Regions from separate parts of the Amycolatopsis sp. NPDC058986 genome, predicted to be linked through region 2. Evidence: predicted binding sites of a transcription regulator. Region 2 holds the regulator's gene; the other holds the start of a gene.

Region 1 (3,409 bases), on a different contig from region 2:
GAGATCCTGGCCAAGGACCTCGCCGAACAGCTGAAACGGCCGGAGCCGCCGTTGTGGATCGCCGAGTTGTACGGCCGTCCGCTCGGCATGGTGAACGTCCAGCACCCCGGCGAGACCGGCTGGATCAGCGGCCGCGTCGCCGCTACCCGCGTCGGCTATCTGTCGTCACTGGCGGTCGCGGAGGCCGCGCGGTCGTCCGGTGTCGGCACCGCGCTGGCGACCCACGCGCACCAGGTTCTCGACGAGGAGGGCGCCGACGTCGTGCTGCTGCACCACGCCGCGGCGAATCCGCGGTCGACGCCGTTCTGGTACGCGCAGGGCTATCGCCCGCTGTGGACGTACTGGCAACGGCGGCCGGCGGTTCGGTGACTACGGCGCGTGGCGGCTTCTCGCAGGCCCCGCGCTCGCTACGCTGAGCACAGGAACGCGCGAGCGAGGGGACCGATAGTGACCGAGCAGGGGGATTCCGCGCCGACCGCGCCGGAGGGCGTCGACACCGAGAAGCCGTCCGCGGCGCGGATCTACGACTGGTATCTCGGGGGCAGCCAGAACTGGGCCGTCGACCGCGAGTTCGGGCGCCGGATGGAACGGCAGTGGCCGTACGTCAAACCGGGTGCCCGGCACAACCGGGAGTTCATGAACCGGGCGGTGCGCAGCGCGCTGGACGGCGGGATCCGGCAGTTCATCGACCTCGGCTCGGGGGTCCCGACAGCCGGGAACGTGCACGAGGTGATCGCGGCCGAACTGCCCGACGACGAGCCGGCGAAAGTGGTCTATGTCGATTACGAGCCGGTGGCGGTGGCACACGCGACGGTCATCCTGGAAGAGGAGGGCGCGACCGACTGGGCCGGGATCGTCCAGGCCGACATGCGCTCCCCGAAGACGGTCCTGCGTGACCCGCGGACGCGGGAACTGATCGACTTCACGCAGCCGGTCTGCCTGATGCTGGTGGCCGTGCTGCATTTCGCCGGGCCGGACGACGACCCCGCCGGGATCGTGCGGACGTACCGGGACGCGCTGCCGCCGGGCAGCAGGCTGGTGATCTCGCACATGAGCGAGGGCGACGGCGAGCCGGGCGAGGCACTGGACGGGCTGCGCTGGCTCGTCGAGCAGTACCGGAACACGAGCAACCCGATGTGGCTGCGGGACCGCGACGAGATCGTCGCGCTGTTCGGGGACTGGACGCTGCTGGAGCCCGGCGTCGTGCACCTTCCCGACTGGCGGCCGGACCGTCAGCTGAACGCCGTCGAGGCCGAGGCGCGGCCCTTCGCGTGGTGCGGCGTGGCCGAAAAGCCCGCCTGACCCACCTCTCCCTTCCCCTCCACACCTCCGATGTCCACCCCGCCCCCTCCCGCGACCAAGCGCGTTTAGCGGGCTAAACGCACTCGGGTGCCCCCTCGGCGAGCGCGTTTAGCGGGCTAAACGCGCTCGGAGGCGGGCAGGGGGCTAGGAGGGGGTCGGATGTTTGGGGTGGGCGGGGGTGATCGCTGCGGGCGAACACTCCAGTGGAAACAAACCGGTCGATCGGAGAGTTGAGCTAGGCAGACTCAACTAACCGAGGAGTGCACATGACCGACACCCGCCTCCTGCCCGTGCTCCCGCTGGACGACGACGTCGTGCTGCCGGGCATGGTGGTCCCGCTCGACCTGACCGACAGCGAGACCCGGGCCGCGGTGGAGTCCGCCCAGGCCAAGACGCCGGCGCAGGCGTCCTTCCCCGGCATCCGCTCCGCCGCGGCGGCGAAGGCCGAGGTCCTGATCGTCCCCCGCGTCCACGGCGAGTACGCCGAGGTAGGCACCGTCGCGACCGTCGAACGCGTCGGCCGCGTCCCCGGCGGCAAGGCCGCGGTCCTGCTACGCGGCACCCACCGCGCCGCCGTCGGCCGCATCGCCGACGGCCCGGGCGCCGCCCGCTGGGTCCACGCCGACGACGCCCCCGAGGTCACCGACGACCGCACGGCCCAGCTCGCCACCGAGTACAAGGCCGTCGTCATCTCCGTGCTGCAACAGCGTGGCGGCTGGCAGCTGATCGACGCCGTCCAGCAGGTCGAGGAGCCCTCCGCGGTCGCCGACCTGTCCGGCAACGCGCCGTACCTCAAGACCGAGCAGAAGCTCGAGCTGCTCACTACGCTCGACGTCTCGACGCGCCTGGAGAAGGCGCTCGAATGGAGCCGCGAGTACCTCGCCGAGCTGGAGGTCACGGACACGATCCGCAAGGACGTCCAGGAGGGCATGGAGAAGCAGCAGAAAGAGTTCCTGCTGCGCCGCCAGCTCGAGGCGATCCGCAAGGAGCTGGGCGAGCTGGACGGATCCGCGGCCGACGACGACTACCGTGCCCGGGTCGAGGCCGCCGAGCTGCCCGAGCACGTCAAGAAGGCCGCACTGTCCGAAGTGGACAAACTGGAGCGGACCTCGGACCAGTCGCCGGAGGGCGGCTGGATCCGGACCTGGCTCGACACGGTGCTGGAACTGCCGTGGAACGAGCGCACCACCGACGTCCACGACATCGCGGGCGCGCGGGCGATCCTCGACGCCGACCACGCGGGGCTCGACGACGTCAAGGAACGCATCATCGAATACCTGGCCGTGCGCAAGCGACGCGCGGAATCGGGCCTCGGGCCGGTCGGCGGGCGGCGATCCGGCGCGGTGCTCGCCCTCGCGGGCCCTCCCGGCGTCGGTAAGACGTCGCTGGGCGAGTCGGTGGCGAAGGCGATGGGCCGCGAGTTCGTCCGCGTCGCGCTCGGCGGCATCCGCGACGAGGCGGAGATCCGCGGGCACCGGCGGACCTACGTCGGCGCGCTGCCCGGCCGGATCGTCCGCGCCATCAAGGAAGCGGGCTCGATGAACCCGGTCGTGCTGCTCGACGAGATCGACAAGGTCGGCGCCGACTACCGCGGCGACCCGACCGCCGCACTGCTGGAAGTGCTCGATCCGGAGCAGAATCACACGTTCCGGGACCACTACCTCGAGGTCGAGCTGGACCTGTCGGATGTGGTGTTCCTGGCGACGGCGAACGCGCTGGAGACCATCCCCGGCCCGCTGCTGGACCGCATGGAGCTGGTCACGCTCGACGGCTACACCGAGCACGAGAAGGTGACCATCGCCCGCGACCACCTGCTCCCCCGCGAGCTGGAACGCGCCGGGCTGGGCGAGGGCGACGTAGTCATCACCGACGAGGCGTTCAGCCGGATCGCCGCCGAGTACACCCGCGAGGCGGGCGTGCGCAACGCGAACCGGACGATCGCGAAGGTGCTGCGCAAGATCACCACCAAGGTCGCGCTCGACGAGGTCACCCTGCCGGTCACGGTGGACGCCGAGGGCCTGGAGACCTACCTCGGCCGGCCACGGCACCTGCCGGAGTCCTCGCTGCCCGCGTCGACCCAGCGGACCGCCACCCCCGGTGTGGCAAC
Region 2 (3,409 bases):
CTGCACCATTCTATCGCCCGGCACCGACAAAACCCCGACTTCGACAGCGCAGGGCACTAGTTGTCCACAACGGACGGTTCCCGTGGAAACGGCGCGGCACGGGAATCGTGTCCGTGGAGGCCACATTGAGGGACTCTGATTCCCTCAATGTGGCATTCGCGGACTTCGAGGCGCACGAACGGTCCGTTCGTGCGGAGGCGATGCCCGAAGACGCCGCGGTCGTACGCGTCATCGAGGACATCAGGACCGCCTCAAGGGCCGCTCTAAGCGTCTGTCGCGTCGGGAGTGGACGATGCGGGCACGTCGCTCTCGGCACGAGGACCGCGGACGATGCCCCATCCCACGAGAGTCGCGGACAACAGGGTGAGCGCGAGACCCGCGTAGGTGATCGCGTCCCCGAAGTCGACGGTCTGCTGGGCGCTCCAAACGGCCTTCGTCAGCGCGCCGGGGAAGATCGCCGCCAGAATGGTGCCGCTGAGGGCGATGCCGATCCCGGTGGTGACCTCGCTGGCGGTATCGATGAGCGCGGCTCCGATGGTGGTGCGGTTCTCCGGCAGGCCACGCATCACATTGTTGCCCGCCACGACACCGACCACGCGCATACCCGCCGCGACGAGGACGAGTGCGGCGGCGATCCAGACGTAGCCGAGCCTGCCGAGTGCCGTGTAGACGGCGAGTCCGCACACGACCGCGACGGCGCTGAGCCAGGCGGCCTTGGTGAGCCCGACGCGGGTGATCAGGGGACTGATGAGCGCACCCCCGGCGATCAGGACGACGACCTGGGGCAGCATCCCGATGGCCGCTTGGGCGGGTGTCCAGCCCAGATCGAGCTGAAGCTGCAGTGTCACGAGGTAACTGAGCCCGGCCGTGGCCAGTCCCGCCGCCGCCTTGAGCGCCAGACCACTGGACACGAGCGGGCGCGCGACGAGCTTCAGGTCGAGCAAGGGGTGCCGGGCGGTCTTCTCGCGGATGACGAAGCAGGTCCCGACGACGAGGGCCGCCGCGGTGGCGACCCAGGGCAGCGCCGAGGCGGCGCCTGCTTCGACGAAGAACGTGGGGGCGAGAAGCGCGAGGACGATCGTCGCGGTACCCAGGACAGCGCCCGCGACGTCGATCGGATCACGGTGCAGGTCGGCGGGGTCATCGGCGGGGATACCGACGCGAATGCCGATGAACGCGAGCGCGGCGACCGGCGCGTTCGCCAGCAGCAGGACCTGCCACGGCGCGAAGGTGAGCACGAAACCGCCGACGGTGGGGCCGACAGCGAGACCGACCAGGCCCACCGTCGAGATCAGCGTGGTCGCGCGCACGCGCAGCTTGTCATCGGTGAACAGCCGGAACGCGAGAGCGAGTGACCCCGGCGTCGTCATCGCGGCCGCGACACCCATGAGCACCCGGACGGCGATGAGCTGCCACGCGACGGTGACGAACATCGTGGCCAGGCTCGCCACGCCGAGCAGCACGAGGCCGACGAGCATGACCTTGCGGCGGCCGGCGCGGTCGGCCAGCGCTCCGAACGCCAGCATCAGCCCGCCGAACACCACGGAATACGCCCCGGTCACCCATTGCAGGGTGGTCGTCGAGGCGGAGAGCTGACGGCCGATGGTCGGCAACGCGACATTGAGGACCGAGTTGTCGAGCATCTCGAACAGGAACACGGCCGAGAGCCCGGCCAGCGCAGGCCAAACCTCGACCAGCGACCGAGGGGTACTCGGCGTCGCGCGGGATTGTCGATGAACAGGGGGATGCATTGCGCACTCCTTCGAGGTGAAGGAGTGACGGATCGCTCGATACCGCGTATGCGCGTGCTCCCGGGGAGCACGTTTCTACCCCGATATCCGGATACTACAACATCCTCAGCGGACCGTTCACGACCTTGCGGCGGACATCACGGACTTCGGCCGAGGTGAACCGGGTACGAAAGAATGGGACGCCCGGTCACGAGGACCGGACGCCCCATCCGCGCCGAAAGCCGGAATCTACCGGCGTTTCGTTGGCTTCCACACGACCAGCGAGGTCTGGGGCTGGAACGGCACCAGATCCTTCCGGTACGAAGCGTGCACCGCCGCGACGCTGCGCTCCGCCGCGGCGTAGGCGGCCGCGAGTTCTTCGGTCAGTTCGGCGAGCCGGGAGCGGAGCGCGTCGACCTGGTTCTCCAGTTCGATGATGCGCTTGATGCCCGCGAGGTTGACGCCGTCCTCCTGCGAGAGCCGCTGCACCTCGCGCAGCAGCGCGATGTCCCGCATCGAGTAGCGCCGACCACCACCGGAGGTCCGGCCGGGGGAGACGAGACCCTGGCGGTCGTACGACCGCAGGGTCTGCGCGTGCATGCCGGAAAGCTGTGCCGCCACCGAGATGACGAACACCGGCGTGTCCTCGTCCGCGCCGTGGGGCAGTCCGCCGAACATCGCACTCACCTGCCTTCGAGCAGTTTGGTGATCTCCGGCCGGGGATCGTGCCCGGCCATCGCCTCGGCGTACGTCTCCAGCGCCGCGCGCGCCTCGTCGTCCAGTTTGGCGGGAACCGCCGCCTGAAGAGTGACCAGAAGGTCGCCCTGTGAACCGTCCCGTTTCGCGATGCCCTTGCCGCGCACCCGCAGCACCCGGCCGCTCGCGGTGCCCGGTGGCACCTTCAGCGACACCTTGCCCTCCAGCGTGGGCACGGTGATCGTGGTGCCGAGCGCGAGCTCGGTGAAGTCGACCGGCACCGAAAGCGTCAGGTCGAGTTCCTTGCGCCCGAACAGCTCGTGCGGCGCGACGTGCACGCGGACGTACAGATCGCCCGCCTGCGCCCCGCCACGGCCGGGCTCGCCCTGACCGGCCAGCCGGATCCGCTGGTTGTCGTCGACACCCGGCGGGATCCGGACCGTCAGCGTCCGCGTGCGAGTGCTGACGCCTTCGCCGCCGCATTCGGGGCACGGGTCGTCGATGATCGTCCCGCGGCCACGGCAGTCACGGCACGGCTCGGAGAACGCGAACGCGCCCTGACTGCGGCTGACCAGCCCGGATCCCTGACAGGTCGGGCAGGTCCGCGGCGAGGTGCCGGGCTTGGCGCCCTGGCCACCACAGGTCGAACACGTCGCCGGGCTCGACAGCCGCAGCGGCAGGGTCGCACCCTTGACCGCCTCGACGAAGTCGATCCGGACGTCGGTCTCGACGTCCGCGCCGCGCTGCGGCCGGTTCGCCGTGGCGCCCGCCGAGCCGCGACGGCCGAACAGCCCGCCGAGGATGTCGCCGAGCCCGCCGAAACCGCCCTGCTGGCCGCCCGCCTGACCGAAGATGTCGCCGACGTCGAAGCCGCCCGAGCCACCGCCCGGGAAGTTGAACCCGCCCGCGCCGCCGGAGCCGAAGAGACGCCGTGCCTCGTCGTACTCCTTGCGCTTGGCCGGATCCGACAGCACGCCGTAGGC

The links. Region 2 encodes HspR, which represses chaperone genes until heat shock. Its sites were predicted from a motif close to ANNTTGAGTNNNNNNNACTCAANNT; they were not measured.
Region 1: the regulator HspR is predicted to act here: its motif matches at 1,530-1,554, upstream of lon (endopeptidase La).

Annotation. Positions count from the first base shown of each region.
Region 1 is NZ_JBHYJW010000004.1:66,142-69,550, forward strand. It holds gene ACFW0G_RS05305 (GNAT family N-acetyltransferase) at 1-369, shown strand, start outside; gene ACFW0G_RS05310 (SAM-dependent methyltransferase) at 448-1,302, shown strand; gene lon (endopeptidase La) at 1,569-3,409, shown strand, end outside.
Region 2 is NZ_JBHYJW010000017.1:74,666-78,074, forward strand. It holds gene ACFW0G_RS17370 (MFS transporter) at 264-1,751, opposite strand; gene ACFW0G_RS17375 (heat shock protein transcriptional repressor HspR) at 1,980-2,408, opposite strand; gene dnaJ (molecular chaperone DnaJ) at 2,414-3,409, opposite strand, start outside.